Regions from separate parts of the Pseudonocardia sp. CA-142604 genome, predicted to be linked through region 2. Evidence: riboswitches for the same ligand, from Rfam matches in the RefSeq annotation. Region 2 holds a riboswitch; the other holds the start of a gene.
The links. Region 2 has a riboswitch for thiamine pyrophosphate ahead of ACQPZQ_RS13325 (ABC transporter substrate-binding protein). Riboswitches for the same ligand answer to the same signal wherever they lie in the genome.

Region 1 (8,051 bases), 3.5 Mb from region 2:
GGCGGGCTCGAGGGTGGGCCCGACTCGGCGGTCCTGGCGGGACCCGATGCGTCTCCCGACGGCGGAGGCGCGCCGCTGCATCCACCGAGGAGCACCGCGAGGACGACGAGGGCCAGTGGAGTACCACGTCGCACGAGCATCCCGAGCACCTCCGCAGGGTTCGGTTCCACCGTGCCGGATGCCGCCCGGCCGCCCGCACGACGCGCCGGACGCGCCCGGGTGGCACCCTGCGGCCCATGCCGTTGTTCTCGTTCGAGGGTAAGTCCCCGACCGTGCATCCCGACGCCTTCATCGCTCCCACCGCCACGCTCGTCGGCGACGTGCACGTCGAGGCACACGCATCCATCTGGTACAACGCGGTGCTCCGCGCCGACTTCGGCCCGATCATCGTCCGCGAGGGCGCAAACGTGCAGGACAGCTGCGTGCTGCACGGCGGAACGGATCCCGTCACCGAGGTCGGTCCGGGCGCGACGATCGGCCACCTCTGCGTGGTGCACGGTGCGGTGATCGGCCGCGAGGCGCTGATCGGCAACGGCTCGACGATCCAGGACGGCGCCCGCATCGGGGCGCGTTGCCTGATCGGAGCGGGCGCCACCGTCGCGCCCAACACCGTGGTGTCCGACGAGCAGCTCGTGCTGGACACGGTGGCCAGGGTGAAGGGGCCTTTGACGCAGTCCGCCCGCTGGTGGGTGGAGGGCAACCCGGGGATCTACCAGGAGCTGGCCCGGCGCCACCGCGCGAGCGTCACACCGGTCGTCCCGGTGCACGAGGGCTGAGGGGCACGTGCGCGCCCGACTCGACGAGATCGTCGTCGACTGCCACGACCCGGCGCGGCTCGTCCGGTTCTGGGCGGCCCTGCTGGGCGGGGAGCCGGTGGACCGTGCGGCGTCGTGGTCCTACGTCGATCCGCCGCGCACGCCGCGGCTCGCGTTCCAGGCGGTACCCGAGCCCAAGGCCACCAAGAACCGGCTGCACCTCGACCTCGCCGTGCCGGCCATCGGACCGGCCGCGGACGAGGCCGTGGCGCTCGGGGCCACGCGAATCGGCGACGTCGTCACCGATGCGCAGGGCTCCTTCCAGGTGATGCACGACCCGGAAGGCAACGAGTTCTGCTTCGTGGAGTGAGGGCCGTCGTCAGCTGGGGTCGGGGTCCGGGGAGGAGGCCTGCGCCCAGTAGCGGCGCGGGATGCGTCCTGCCTCCCGCGCGGCGCGCCCCGCCTCCACCGCCAGCCGCATCGCGTGCGCCATCCGCTCGGGGTTGCCCGCCCGCGTCACCGCTGTGGCGAGCAGCACGGCGTCACAGCCCAGCTCCATCGCCTCCGCGGCCTCCGACGCGGTGCCGATCCCGGCGTCCAGCACGACCGGGACCGAAGCCGCGGCCACGATCATCTCGATGTTGTGGGGGTTGCGGATGCCCAGCCCGGTGCCGATCGGCGAGCCCAGTGGCATCACTGCGGCGCAGCCCGCCTGTTCCAGCTTGCGGGCCAGCACGGGGTCGTCGTTGGTGTAGGGGAGCACCGTGAACCCGTCGTCGACGAGCTGCTCGGCAGCGTCCAGCAGCTCGATCGGGTCGGGCAGCAGGGTGCGCTCGTCGGCCACGACCTCGAGCTTCACGAGGTCGGTCTCGAGTGCCTCGCGCGCCAGCCGCGCGGTGAGCACGGCCTCCGCTGCGGTGCGGCACCCCGCCGTGTTGGGCAGCACCTCGATGTCGAGGCGGCGCAGCAGGTCGAGCACCCCCGTGCCGGTGGCCGCGTCGATCCGCCGCATCGCCACGGTGGTCAGCGCGGTGCCGGACGCGACGAGCGCCCGCTCCAGGATCTCCAGGTTCGAGGCGCCACCGGTGCCCATGATCAGCCGGGAGGAGATCTTCCGCCCGCCGATTACTAGGACCTCGCCCTCGACGGACGAGCTCGTCACTGAGTCTCCGATCATCGTCATCCTCCCTGCACCGCCGTCAGCACCTCGATCCGAGCACCGTCGGCAAGCGTGGTGGCTGCCCAGTCGGCCCTCGGAACGACCTCACCGTTCACCGCCACCGCCACGCCGGTGCTCGGCGCGCCCAGCGACGCGAGGGCGTCGAGCACGCTCGCACCCGTGCCGAGCTCGCGCTGTTCACCGTTGATCCACACGTGCACGTGCAACCTCCTCGGGGTACCGATGGCCTCGGTCTGCGCTGGGAGCGGCGCCGGTGACGCGTGCTGGATCGGCCGGGCGCATCGCATCAGGTACCGGACGGCCGTACAGCAGTTGCAGCACGGCGTCGGCTGTGACCGGCGCGAGCAGCATCCCGTTGCGGTGGTGGCCGGTGGCGACGAGCAGCCCCTCCGGGCCGAGCGGGCCCACCAGCGGCAGGTTGTCGGGGCTGCCGGGGCGCAGGCCGGCGGCGCTCTCGACCAGCGCGTACTCGGCGATGCCGGGGAGCACGCGCTCGGCGTCGCGCAGCAGGTCGCGCACGCCACCGACGGTCACCTCGGTGTCGAAGCCGGTCTCGGCCTGCGTGGCGCCGACGACGAGGCCGCCCCCGTCACGCGGCACGACGTAGACCGGGCGCCCGTCCACGAGGGCCCGCACGGTGCGGCTCGGAGGCGGGAATGCCCCGGCGCGGTGCGCCAGCCGCAGGATCTCACCCTTGACCGGGCGCACCAGGCCGGTGAGGACCGGGTGCAACGCGCCGGAGTGGGCGCCCGCGCAGACGATGACGACGTCGGATTCCAGGTCGGCGCCGTCGGTCCGCACGCCGGTGACGCGCGTTCCGTCGTCGAGGACGGCGCGCGCGGCGCTCTCCACGAAGGTCACCCCGGCCCGCTCGGCGGCCGTCCGCAGTGCGGCGAGCAGCATGCGGTTGTCGACCGCGAGGTCGCCGGGCACGGACAAGCCACCGCGGACGTCAGGCCCCAGGGCGGGCTCCAGACGGCGCAGCTCCCGGCCGGACAGGCGTTCGACCGCGCGGCCGAGCCGGGCGAGGTAATCCGCCAACGTGTCCAGCTCGGCGCGGTCGCCCGACCCCGTGGCCACCACCACGGTGCCCTCGGTGCGCAGCCCGGCCGACTGGCCCGCCGCCGTACCGAGCTCCTCGGCGAAGCCCGGCCAGCGCCGCACGGACTCGACGCCGAGCTCCAGCAGCGCCTCCTCGCCGGGCCAGGCCTCGGTGACCGGGGCGAGCATGCCGCCTGCCACCCAGGACGCCCCGGACGCGGGCGCAGGGTCGACCACCGTGACCCGCAGCCCCGCCGACGCTGCCCGCCATGCACAGGACAGGCCGATCACACCTGCACCGATGAATGCCAACCGTGACTTCGTCATCTCCCCGCTCCCTGCGCCGGCATGACCCGGATCAGGTTCGACGGTCGGGATCTTCAGATCCCCTCTCAGCCCGTGACTCGGGCTCCCGTGCGTCACCTGCGGTTCACCCTACGCGCTGCGTATGCAGCCGCGTAGGGTCGGTCCCCGTGCCCGGATTCGACGGAGACGCGCTGCGCGCGCGACTGGCCGACGCCCGCCTCTACCTCTGCACCGACGCGCGTCGGCGCACCGGCGACCTCGCGGAGTTCGCCGACGCAGCGCTCGCCGGCGGCGTCGACATCGTGCAGCTACGTGACAAGGGCGCGGACGGCGCCCTGGAGGCTCGGGATGAACTCGCGGCGCTGGAGGTTCTCGCCGAGGCGTGCGCCCGGCACGGGGCGCTGCTCGCGGTGAACGACCGCGCCGACGTGGCGCTCGCCGCCGGGGCCGACGTGCTGCATCTCGGACAGGATGACCTTCCCGTCGAATGGGCGCGCAAGATCGTGGGTGACGAGGTTGTCATCGGACGCTCGTCGCACAGCGCCGAGGAGACCGCGAGGGCCGCGGAGGAGCCGGGCGTGGACTACTTCTGCGTCGGCCCCTGCTGGCCCACACCGACAAAGCCGGGCCGCCCGGCACCCGGCCTCGACCTCGTGCGCACCGTCGCCGGCCGGTCGCCGTCGCGACCGTGGTTCGCCATCGGTGGCATCGACCACGACCGGCTCGACGAGGTGCTGGCAGCAGGCGCCGACCGGATCGTCGTGGTGCGGGCGATCACGCAGGCGGAGGACCCCCGGGCGGCCGCGGCCGCTCTCGCCGCCCGGGTCCGCGCCTGACCGTCCCGCGTCGGGCGGCCGGGACTCACTGCACCTGAGCCCCCGGCACCGGGACGAGCGGCGTCGGCACAGCGCGCCCGGCGGCATTGCCTGCGCCACCGCTGTCGGAACCACTGCCGCTGGAACCGCCGCTTCCGGAGTCGCCACTCCTGGAACCGTCGCTGCCGGAGCCGCTGCTGTCCGACCGGTCGTTGCTCGAGCCGCCGCTCCCGGAGTCGCCGGTCGCGCCCGAACCCTGGGTCGGAACGTCGGCCCGGGAGGTGGGATTTCCGCCGGAGTCCTGGGCCGTCGACGGGTTCGCGCCACTCTCCGGGGTGCCCGTCGACCTGGTGCTGTCGCTGGTGCTCGGCTCGGTGGTGGTGGGCTCGGAAGACCTCGACGGCTCCGGCCTCGTGGACGGCTCGACCGTCTCGTCGTGCTTGCTCGAGCTTTCGTGCCTGCCCTCGAACACCCTCCCGACGGACGTCCCGGACTCCCCCGATGTGAGCGTGGAGCCCTTGGCCCATTCGACACCGGTGACGGCGAGCATGCTCAGCGCGAAGATCAGCACGGTCGCCGCCGACCACAGCACGAAGCGGCGCCGTGAGGTCCGCGCCGGCACGGCGGGCTCGACGCGCAGTTGCGTGGTCGCCCCTTCCGGCGAGATGCGCGGCATCGGCATGGTGACCTCGGCGGCCAGCTCCGCCGCCAGGGCCGGGCCGGGGACAGCCGAACCGGCAGCGGGGGCGTTCTCGGAACCGCGCCGGGGCACCCGGACCCGCGCCACCAACCGATCGCGCGTTCGGTCGAGCGACTGCTGGTAGACCGCGGTGGCCACGGTGCTCGCGACCGACCCCAGCGCGGCGCCCGCCACCGTGCCCTCCGCACCGAAGAACGACCCGAGAACGGCGCTGGTCGCGGCTGCACCGGCCCCGGCGATCACCTTGTTGATCGTCAGGCCGACGGCGGCGGCATTCGGCTGCGTCTGCACCGCCGTCTGCTGGCCCGCCGTCGTAGCGGTGGCCGGGACGATCCGGGCTGGCTCGGGCTGCGGGGACCGGGGCGAGGGGATCCGGTTCTTCGGCGGCTGGTTCCCGGGAGCGCGAGGCGCCGGAATCCGGGGAGGATGGCCGTGGCTCCCGCCGTTGCGGGGTTGGTCAGGACGTGGGGCGCTGGGGAACTGCTGCATGGCTCCTGTGGACGATCACGTCTTCGGCGGTCGGGTACCGGCTCTTCAACGCACGATCGTTCCGGATCGCTCCAGACGATCAACGTCGGGTGAGATCGTTCACGTCGCCGAACGGGAGCCGGCATCTCCTTCTGCCGGATGGCGCAGACCACGATGGCCGTCCGGCAGGGCCGAACGGAGCACCGGCCAGGACAGCGCCACGCACAGCGCGACGAGCGGCCAGGTGAGCACCACCCGCGCGATGCCGAGGGGGACGACGGCGTCGGCCACGTACAACGGCAGGAACACGGCCAGGCGCACCAGGTACTGGCCGACCCACAACCAGCTGGCCCGCTGGTAGCCGCGTAGCAGGTCGGGGTCGCGCCGCCAGCGGGTGCGCTGGCCGAGCAGGGTGCCCACGACCACGCCGAGCAGCGGCCACCTGATCACGATCGACACCGCCCAGGCGAGCGCGCTCGCCGCGTTGGACACGATCTGGACGAGGAAGAAGTCGACGGCCCGGCCGGTGTAGAGCGCCACGAGCACGGCCACTGCCACTCCGAGCAGGCCGAACAGCACGGCTCGCGGCTGCTTGCCACCGGCCAGCCGGACCACGGCGATGACGACGGCTGTGAGCAGCGCCGCACCCGCCGCCCAAGCGATGGGGGACGTCCAGGCCGCCGCGTCGGCAAGTGTGAAGACGAGGACGAACCCGACGACCGGCACCGTCGCGTCGATCGCACCGCCGTGACCACCGAGGATGTGCGCCAGCGACGCGTCGGGCTTGGGATTGCGACGAGCCACCAGGCAAGCGTGCCTTATCTCCCCCCGGATGCGCGCTTCACGCTCCTTCGGAGCCCGCACATCACCCGGCCGACACTGGCGCGCGCCGCTACTCCTGGGTGATATTGGAGCGATCTGCACCCAACACCGGGGTGAAGCGGACATGAACGGAAGGACGTGAAGTGGCCGGGAACAGTTTCGTGGCGCTCGGTGACAGCTTCACGGAAGGTCTGGACGACTGGCGGCCGGACGGTACGCCGCGGGGCTGGGCCGACCGAGTGGCGGAGCGGCTGGGCGCCACCAGGCCGGGGTATCGCTACGCCAACCTCGCCGTACGCGGCAAGTTGCTCGACCAGATCGTCGCCGACCAGCTCCCTGTGGCCGAGCGGCTGCAGCCGGACCTCATCGCGTTCTGCGCAGGCGGCAACGACATCATCCGCTTCACCTGCGACACCGACGACCTCGCGCGCCGCTTCGACGCCGCGCTGGAACGGGTCACCGCCACCGGCGCGCAGGTGTTCGTCTTCACCGGCTTCGACCTCGGCCGGATGCATCCGCTCATCCGCCGCCTGCGGGGCCGGGTGGCCTGCTACAACGAGCTGATGCGGGCCAGCGCCGAGCGCCACGGCAGCACGGTCGTCGACCTCTGGGGAATGGCCCCGCTGGCGGATCCCCGCACCTGGGGCAAGGACCGCCTGCACCTCACCGCCGAGGGACACCGGCGCGTTGCGCTACGCGTGCTGGAGACGCTCGGCGAGCCCGTCGCCGAGGACTGGCGCGTCCCGCTGCCTGCGGCCGACCCTGCGCCGTGGCGCCACCGCCAGGTGGAGGACCTCGTCTGGATGCGCAACTTCGTGATGCCGTACGTCCGCGGACGGCTGAGGGGGCGCAGGACGGGCGACGGGTTCACACCCAAGCGCCCGGACCTGCTCCCCCTCGACCTCGACGGCAGGCAGCCCGCCGTTTAGTGCGGGATCGGCGTGATCTCCCGCGCGGCGATGTAGGGCGGCCGTGGTGACGGCGCCGAGAACGGCTCCGTCAGGCCGTTGTCCACGCTGTTGAACACCACGAAGATGTTCGACCGCGAGTACGGCGTGATGTTGCTGGCCGAGCCGTGCATGCAGTTGGAGTCGAACAGCGTGGCCGAACCGGCCGCACCGGTCAGCATCGCGATCCCGTGCCGGTCGGCGAGGGTCGTGAGGCTCTCCGGGTCGGGAGTACCGATCTCCTGCTCGCGCAGGGACTCCTTGTAGTGGTCGGCCGGCGTCTCGCCCACGCACGCGACGAAGGTGCGGTGCGACCCGGGCATAATCATGAGACAGCCGTTGTGCGGGTAGTTCTCGGTGAGCGCGATCGAGATGCTCACCGCCCGCGGCGTGGGCATCCCGTCCTCGGCGTGCCAGGTCTCGAAGTCCGAGTGCCAGTAGAAGCCGCCGCCGCCGAAGCCCGGCTTGTAGTTGATGCGGCTCTGGTGGACGTAGACGTCGGAACCGAGGATCTGGCGGGCCCGCCCGGCCACCCGCTCGTCGGCGACGAGCGCGGCCACGGCGTCGCTGATCCGGTGCACCTCGAAGATGGAGCGCACCTGCTGTGACGTCTTCTCGACGACCGTGCGCTCGTCCTCACGGATCGCGGGGTCCGAGGCCAGCCGGTCGAGCTCCGCGCTGTACGTGGCCACCTCGGCAGGTGTCAGCAGTTCCGGCACCGTGACGAAGCCGTCACGCTCGTGCGCGGCGAGCTCGTCGGGCGACAGATGACCGGGCACATCCGTGCCGGCCCAGACGGTGGGCTCGACGCGGTCGAGCAATGCGGGCCGATCGGCGACGCGGGTGGGGTAACGGTCGGCAGTAGCGGTGTCGACCAAGGTCATCAGGAAGCCTCCTCCTCCGGAGTTGGCAGGACGATCAGGGGGTAGACGCCGTTCTCGTCGTGAACCTCGCCTCCCGTCACCGGCGGGTTGAACACACAGACCGTCCGCATCTCCGTACGCGGACGCAACTGGT
Region 2 (8,051 bases):
ACCAACACGCAGGCCGTCGAGCTGATCACCGCGGGCCGTTCCGGGGATCTCGGCCTGCAGCGACCCGAGAGCGTGACGGTCTGATGACGGCACCCACCGAGGGCCCCGAGGCCCAGACGGACAAGGCTGCCCCGAGCAGCGGGACGAGCGCGGCCGAGCGGGCCGCGCCTGCCTCCTCGCGCGCGGCCGACTTCGGCATCGACACCACGGCGCGGAGCACGGGCGAGGCGATCCGTGGCTACCTGACCAACCTGCGCGGCGGTGACCTGGGCGCCCTGCCGGCCCTGCTCGGCCTGCTGGCGCTCTTCATCCTGTTCACGGTGCTCGCACCGGACACGTTCCCGAGCCTGCTGAACCTCGCCAACCTCCTCCAGCAGGGCGCCGGGCAGACGATCATCGCGATGGGCCTGGTGTTCGTCCTGCTCACCGGGGAGATCGACCTGGCGGCCGGCACGGCGTCCGGGCTCACCGCTGCGGTGATGGCGCTGCACCTCGTGAGCAACGGCAACCTGCTCGGCGCGATGGGCACGCCCGTCTTCCTGCTGTTCGCCGCGGTGATCGTCCTCGCGATCGTGCTGGCGGTGCTGCTGCGGATCTGGGCGGGCGCGGTGGCCTCCGCGGGAGCGCTGCTGCTCCTTCTCATCGGGTTCGCCCCGAACCCGTGGCTCGAGATGCTGCTCGCCGTGCTGGTCGGCGTCGTGATCGGCTGCCTCACCGGCTTCCTCGTCGCGAAGGTCGGCATGCCGTCGTTCGTCGTGACACTGGCGCTGTTCATCGCCTGGCAGGGCGTGATCCTGCAGCTCATCGGTGACGGCGGCACGCTCGGGCTGCGCGACCCGGTGATCAACGCGGTGGCCAACGGCAACCTCTCGACACTGGGGAGCTGGATTCTGTTCGTCGTGGCCGCCGGCGGTTACGCCGCGGTCATGCTCAACCGTCAGGTCTCCCGGCGCAGGCTCGGTCTCGTCGCTCAGCCGACGGGCCTCGTCCTGATCAAGACCGGCGCCGTGGTCGTTCTCGCCGCGGTGGCGACCTACCTGCTGACGGTGAACCGTTCGCCGGGCCAGCTGGTGATCTCGGGCGTGCCCTACGTGGTGCCGATCGTGCTCGTGCTGCTCGTCGCCGGTACCTACGTCCTCGACCGCACGCGCTTCGGCCGGCACGTCTACGCGGTCGGCGGCAACCGGGAGGCCGCGCGCCGCGCCGGTATCGACGTGGTCCGCATCCGTGCCGCCGTGTTCGTGATCTCCACGGCCTTCGCGGCCATCGGCGCGATCATCTACTCGTCGAAGGTCGGCTCGGTGTCGCCGAGTGCGGGTGGCGGCAACACGCTGCTGTTCGCGGTCGGTGGAGCCGTGATCGGCGGGACGTCGCTGTTCGGGGGTCGTGGCCGCCTGAGCAACGCGGTCATCGGTGGCGCGGTGCTTGCCACGGTGAACAACGGACTGGGTCTGCTCGGCCAGCCCGCGTCCGTCGTCTTCCTCGTCAACGGGATCGTGCTGCTCCTCGCGGCGGGCGTGGACGTGCTGTCGCGGCGGCGTTCGGCGGTCGCCACCAGGTGAACCGCACCTGGGGCGGCGACGGTGGCGGCGGTCCGTCCGCCGCCACCGCGGGCGCCCGGCCGGACGAGGCCAGGCGGCACAACCGCGCAGCGTTGCTGCGGCGCCTGCACGTCGACGGTCCGTGCACGCGAGCCACCCTCGCCAGCGAGCTCGGGCTCAACCGCAGCACGATCAAGGCGGTGGTCGACGGCCTCGCCGAGGCCGGTGTGGTCACCGAGGCCTTACCGGTGCAGCGCAACGGCGCCGGCCGTCCGTCGCTGATGGTGCTGCCCGAGCCGGAGGCCGCCGTGGTGCTGGCCGTGGACGTGCGGGTCGAGCAGGTGTCGATGTCGATGGTCGGCATCGGCGGACAGATGCTCGGGCGCCACAGCTGGAACCTGCACCACCGCACCCGCACGCCGGGCGAGGTGATCACCCACGTCGCCGAGTCGGCCCAACTGCTCTCCGAGGAGCTGGCCGTCACGGCACAGGGGGTGGGGGTGTCGGTGCCGGGTGTGGTGCGCAGTGACGACGGCTTCGTGCACGAGGCGCCCAACCTCGGCTGGCGTGACGTCGCACTGGGCCGCAGGCTCGGCGCGGTGCTGAAGGTCCCCGTGCAGGTGGCGAACGACGCCGAGCTCGGTGCACTCGCCGAGCACGTCCGAGGGGACGCACGTGACGTCGACGACCTGGTCTACATCTCCGCCGACAAGGGTGTGGGCGGCGGCGTGATCTCCGCGGGCCGTCCCCTGCGCGGCACGCGCGGCTATGTCGGCGAGATCGGGCACCTCGTGGTCCGGCCCGGCGGGCGGCCCTGCTACTGCGGGTCCCGCGGATGCTGGGAGACGGAGGTGGGGGAGGCGGCGCTGTGCCGGGCGCTCGGGCTCCCCGAGGACGCCCCGCGCGGCGTGGTGGTGGCCGAGCTCCGGTCGCTGGAGGGCGCCGCGCAGCCCGGCAGGCTCGACGACTTCGCGACATGGCTCGCCACGGGACTCATCACCGTGGTGAACATGATGGCTCCCGAGCTGGTGGTGCTCGGCGACCTGTTCACCGCCCTGCCCCCGGCGGTGGTCGCGACGGTCCGGACGATGGTGCACGAGCGCAGCCTCGTGAGCCGGGCGGTGGGAGGCACGCGGATCGAGACGAGCCCCCTCGGCCGTGACGCGAAGCTGGTCGGCGCCGCCGAACTGGCCTTCGAACCGGTGCTCGTGGCGGTCTGAGTGGACGCGCAACCGGCCACGGCCGACCGCCGTGCTCGTGCGGCGGTTCGGCAGCCGATGGACACGGCCGGGTTGCCGAGGTCGTTCAGGCCGTTCGATGTGCCGGCGGCGAATCCTGGTCCGCGGCGGGCTTCTCCGCAATAGGTTCCTTACGGCCGAGGCCGACCAGGGTCAGCACCGCGGAAACGATGATCGAGATGGCGATGCTGAGGAAGCCCGCCCCCATCATTTTCTCCTGCCACGGTTTTCCGGAGTGGCCTTCCGACGTGATCGGATTCGCCGCGGCGGTGCCCAGTGCTGCGCCGAGAGTGGTGAAGAACCAGTTGCCGTACGTGCCGTAGAGAGCCGACCCGCGGGCAGCCTGCTCGGCTCGTCGCGGCAGTCTGACGTAGCCCCAGATGGCTCCGAGCGCGATCAGGAAGGTTCCGTTCACCACCCCCTCCAGATGCGCGGACACTCCCATGCGCATGTTCTTGAAGCGCCGCTCGAGCAGGCCGGTCACCAGTCCGATGAGAAAGAGGAACATGCCGTGCCACATCATTCGCCGGTCGCCGGATCGCATGCGGGTCTCCTATCCGAATAGAGCTGGTTCGCTGTGGTCGACTGATGCTCGATCAAGAAAATGGATGGTTACCTGGCTTGGCGCCGTGTGCCTTGACGCCCGGCTCGGTGTTTCCGATATTGCGCGGCACATCGACGTCGAGCTGGTCGGCGAGCGTTTTCTGATCATGGCGGAGATACCTCGATCACGAGCGGAGACAGTGAGCCCGCATTGATCCCGACGATGTCCTGCGGGCACGCGGAGACCACGACGAGGCAGTCCATCACGGCCTCGAGAGTGATCGAGTCACCCGGGGCCGTCGCTGCTGCGAGCCACTGCAGCCGCCCGTCCTGCTGCACGGGGATCCGCATGAAGACGTTGATCGGTTGCGGCGTGGGCCCGGAGTAGCCGTGCTCGACGGCGGCGAGCGCCTCCCGCAGATTCTCCGCGCACGAGCGGTGCCCGGTGGCGCCGAGCGCTGCGTACCGCTCGGGATCGCAGGCGGCGATCAGCATGTCGTGGAAACCGGGTGAGGTGTCCTCGACGAGGGTGAGGATCGGCCGGCGCCGTTGCGTCATGAAATGTTCGCCGATGGCCGGGAAGAGTCGGCTCGTCGCTGCGCGGGTGTGTGACGCGCTGTGGTGCTCGACGTCGGTGAATGCGAAGACATCACCCACCTGCCCGCCCTGCGGGTCGATCAGGCGCACGCGGTCGCCCGCGGTGACACGTACGGCTCGGCCGGTTCCCGCGGGGACCTCGACGACGGAGGTTTCTCCTGATACCTGCACAACTGCCATTCCATCGCGAGGTGCAGGCCGCGTCGAGGGGACGAACCGGCAGGCACCGGGCCTCGGATGGGTCGTCGCCACAGCTGGAGAGCTATCGGGACGAACCACGCGGGACGGACGTCGTGTGCGTCGGCCCTTGCCGGCCGCGTATCATCCCGGGGACCCGCGGGAGCCCACGATCCGAGGCTGAGAGGGCGGCAGGACCGGCCGCCGACCGTTCGAACCTGACCCGGTTAATGCCGGCGTAGGGAGGAACCTCGTGATCGGCGTACGTTCGCACCGGATCTCCGTCGTCCTGGCCGCAGTGCTCCTGCTCGTGCTGGCCGGGTGCGCAGGCGGCGGTGCCGGGAGCGCTGGTGGGGCCGGTGGCGAGCAGACGATCAGGGTCGCCCTGGACTGGACGCCCAACACCAACCACACCGGCCTCTACGTGGCGCAGCAGGAGGGCTGGTTCCGCGACGCCGGGCTGGACGTGCAGTTCCTCCCGTACAACAACACCTCGCCCGACACGCTCGTCTCGTCGGGAGCGGCCGACTTCGGCATCAGCTTCCAGGACTCGTTCACCTTCTCGAAGGCGGCGGGCGCGGACATCACCTCCGTGATGGCGGTGCTGCAGCACTGGGCCACGCGGATCGCGGTGAAGGCCGACCGCGCCGACATCACCTCGCCGAAGGACCTCGACGGCAAGACCTACGGCGGGTTCGGCGGGCCGGGGGAGGAGCCCAAGATGCAGGCCGTCATCCGCGACGCCGGGGGCAAGGGCGACTTCACGACGGTGGTCCTCGGCACCTCCGCGTACGAGGCGCTCTACGCCGGGCAGGTCGACTTCACCGAGCCGTTCATGGCCTGGGAGGGCATCGAGGCCGAGCTGCACGGCCAGCCGCTGAAGACCTTCGCCTACACCGACTACGGCTTCCCCGACGCCTACAACGTGCTGCTGATCGGCAACAGCCCCTGGCTGCAGGCACATCCCGACCTGGCCGCGAAGTTCGTGCAGGCGGCGCAGCGGGGTTACCAGCTCGGCGCGGACGACCCGGCCAGGGCCGCCCAGCTGCTGATGGACGCCAACCCCGGCGTCTTCACGGAGCCGGAGCTCGTCATGCGCAGCCAGCAGATGCTCGCCGACCAGTACCTTCGTGACGGCTCCGGCAAGGTGGGCGAGCAGACGCTGGACGAGTGGTCGGGCTTCTCGGGGTGGGTCTTCGACTCCGGGGTGCTCACCGGGCCGGACGGGAAGCCGCTCACCCAGCGGCCGGACTTCTCGACCTGGTTCACCAACCAGTACCTGGCGAAGCCATGAGCGCACCACGCACGGGTGGACGGCGCACGGTCTCGGCCGTCGTGCCGTCGCTCGTCCTCGTCGCGCTCGGGCTCATCGCCTGGCAGTGGTACGTCACGGCCGCCGGCGTCCGGCCGCAGGTGCTGCCGTCGCCGCTGCGCGTGGCCACGCAGGGCTGGGCGTTCCGCGAGCAGCTGTGGGAGAACACGCTGCCGACGCTGCAGGTCACGGCGGTCGGGTTCGGGGTGTCGCTGGCGGTGGGCTGGGCACTGGCGATCGCCGTGGACTTCTCCCCGTGGTTGCGACGGGCGTTCACGCCGCTCCTCGTGGCGTCCCAGACGCTGCCGATCATCGCGATCGCGCCGCTGCTGATCATCTGGTTCGGGTTCGGCCTGTTGCCGAAGGTACTGGTGATCGCGCTCGTGACGTTCTTCCCGATCGCCGTCGGGCTGATCGAGGGGTTCTCCGCCACCGACCGGCAGGCCACCAACCTGCTGCGCAGCATGGGGGCGTCGCGCTGGAAGCAGTTCCGCTACGTGCGCCTGCCCGGGGCGATGCCGTCGTTCTTCACGGCGCTGCGGATCGGCATCACGTACGCCGTGACCGGAGCGATCTTCGCCGAGTACGTGGGTGCGACCGCGGGGCTCGGGATCTTCATGAGCCTGCAGAAGAACTCGTTCCGCACGGATCTCGTGCTCGCGGCGGTGGTGGTGACGGCGCTGTTGTCCGTAGGGCTGTTCGTTCTCACCTACCTCGTGCAACGGCTCGTGATCCCGTGGCACGGGAAGGAGCGTCGTCGTGCCTGAGGGCGGCCACGAGACCAAGCTGGTGCTCGACGATCTCCGGAAGGCCTACCCGGGGCTCCCCGTGCTCGGCGGGGTGACCTTCGACGTGGCGCCCGGTGAGTTCGTCTCCGTGATCGGGCCGAGCGGCTGCGGCAAGTCCACGCTGTTCAATGTGATCGCCGGCCTGGAACGCCCCGACTCCGGCCGGGTCCTCGTCGACGGCGAGGACGCCACCGGTCGCGTCGACCCCTTCGCGTACATGCCCCAGCAGGATCTGCTCTTCCCGTGGCGGACCGTCCTGGACAACACGACGCTGGGCCTGGAGGTGGCCGGGATGTCCCGACGGGCCGCTAGGGAGCGGGCCCGGCCGCTCTTCGCCGAGTTCGGGCTGTCCGGGTTCGAGTCGGCCCACCCGTACGAGCTGTCCGGCGGGATGCGGCAGCGGGCCGCGTTGCTGCGCACGGTGGTGCAGGACCGTGCGGTGCTGCTGCTCGACGAGCCGTTCGGCGCGCTGGACTCACTCACCCGCACCGACATGCAGACCTGGCTCGACGACGTGCGCACCCGGTTCGGCTGGACGGTGCTGCTGATCACCCACGACATCCGGGAGGCGGTGTTCCTCTCCGACCGGGTGCTGGTGCTCGGGCCGCGGCCCACGCACGTGCGGCGCGAGGTGAACGTCGGCCTGCCCCGGCCGCGCGAGATCGGGCTGATCACCTCCCCGCAGTTCGCGGCGATCGAGGAGGAGTTGCTCACGGTGCTGCGGAACGGTTCCCGGTGACCGCGCTCGCGGCCACGTGAGTGCTCGTAGCATGCATCTGTGCGACTGACCCGCAGCGCCCGCAAGCACGGGATAGCCGCCGATGACATCCGCCAGGTGCTCGCCGCGCCACTGCGCACGGTCGTGCAGGGAGACGTCGAGCTGCGCATCGGGCTGACGGCGGGCCGCGACCTGATCGAGGTGGTCGTGGCCCCGGGCGATCCGGTCATCGTGCTGCACGCCATGCGGCTTCGTCCGGCGAACTACCGCTTCCTCCGGTGGCCCGGCGAGACGGCGTAGCAGCTCGAACTACAGTCGTGAACATGTCCGCTCGCAGTTCCCGCGCCGACGTGCTGGCCGCCGTTCCCACACTCGTCGACGAGGCGGGTGAGCTCGACAGGGAGGCCAACCGGGCGCTGCTGACGGGGCTCGTGGACCGCCTCGACGGGGTGTTCGTCGCCGGCACCACCGGCGAGTTCCCGGCACTGCACCGCGCCGAGCGGCGCGACCTGCTCGAGATCGCGCTCGACGTCTTCGGCCCGGACCGCGTGGTGGCCCACATCGGGACGGCTGCCACCCGTGACGCCGTCACGCTCGCCCGCGACGCCGTCGCAGCCGGGGCTCGGCGCCTCGCCGCGATCACGCCCTACTACCTGCCCGTCGACGCCGGCACGGTCACGCGGCACTTCGCCGCGATCACCGAGGCCTGCGGGGACGCCGTGGTGTACGGCTACCTCTTTCCGGACCGCACCGGCGTCCCGGCCGACGCGGATCAGTTCGCGCGCACGGCAGCCGAGAGCGGGCTCGCCGGGGCCAAGCTCAGCGGCGCGGCGGCCGGCCTACTGGCCGAGTTCGTGGCTGCCCTTCCAGCGGGTGCACTGCTCTGGTCCGGCGACGACGCCGCTCTCGCCTCCGTCGTCCGGGTCGGCGGCCGGGGTGTCGTCTCGGCCGCTGCGGCCGCTTTCCCGGAGCCGTTCACCGCCCTCGCCGACGCCGTGGCGCGCGGCGACGCCGAGGCCGAGCGCACGGCCCAGGCCGAGGTCGACGAGGTGACTGCCGCACTCGGCACCGTGCAGGGGACCAAGCACGCGCTCGCCGGGCTGGGGCTCGGCACCGGCGTGATGCGGATGCCGGCAC

Region 1: it holds a riboswitch for thiamine pyrophosphate, as region 2 does, so the genes downstream of both, thiO (glycine oxidase ThiO) here and ACQPZQ_RS13325 (ABC transporter substrate-binding protein) in region 2, are expected to answer to the same signal.

Annotation. Positions count from the first base shown of each region.
Region 1 is NZ_CP192045.1:9,339,881-9,347,931, forward strand. Features, by position in the region: gene ACQPZQ_RS42585 (Gmad2 immunoglobulin-like domain-containing protein) at 1-140, opposite strand, end outside; gene ACQPZQ_RS42590 (gamma carbonic anhydrase family protein) at 237-776, shown strand; gene ACQPZQ_RS42595 (VOC family protein) at 784-1,125, shown strand; gene ACQPZQ_RS42600 (thiazole synthase) at 1,135-1,932, opposite strand; gene thiS (sulfur carrier protein ThiS) at 1,935-2,135, opposite strand; gene thiO (glycine oxidase ThiO) at 2,113-3,303, opposite strand; TPP riboswitch at 3,295-3,402, opposite strand; gene thiE (thiamine phosphate synthase) at 3,450-4,118, shown strand; gene ACQPZQ_RS42620 (hypothetical protein) at 4,144-5,088, opposite strand; gene ACQPZQ_RS42625 (DUF3159 domain-containing protein) at 5,386-6,069, opposite strand; gene ACQPZQ_RS42630 (SGNH/GDSL hydrolase family protein) at 6,231-7,016, shown strand; gene thpD (ectoine hydroxylase) at 7,013-7,918, opposite strand; gene ACQPZQ_RS42640 (ectoine synthase) at 7,918-8,051, opposite strand, start outside.
Region 2 is NZ_CP192045.1:2,890,804-2,898,854, forward strand. Features, by position in the region: gene ACQPZQ_RS13300 (ATP-binding cassette domain-containing protein) at 1-84, shown strand, start outside; gene ACQPZQ_RS13305 (sugar ABC transporter permease) at 84-1,562, shown strand; gene ACQPZQ_RS13310 (ROK family protein) at 1,559-2,761, shown strand; gene ACQPZQ_RS13315 (hypothetical protein) at 2,847-3,323, opposite strand; gene ACQPZQ_RS13320 (DUF1989 domain-containing protein) at 3,488-4,090, opposite strand; TPP riboswitch at 4,246-4,358, shown strand; gene ACQPZQ_RS13325 (ABC transporter substrate-binding protein) at 4,350-5,390, shown strand; gene ACQPZQ_RS13330 (ABC transporter permease) at 5,387-6,175, shown strand; gene ACQPZQ_RS13335 (ABC transporter ATP-binding protein) at 6,168-6,935, shown strand; gene ACQPZQ_RS13340 (hypothetical protein) at 6,975-7,214, shown strand; gene ACQPZQ_RS13345 (dihydrodipicolinate synthase family protein) at 7,238-8,051, shown strand, end outside.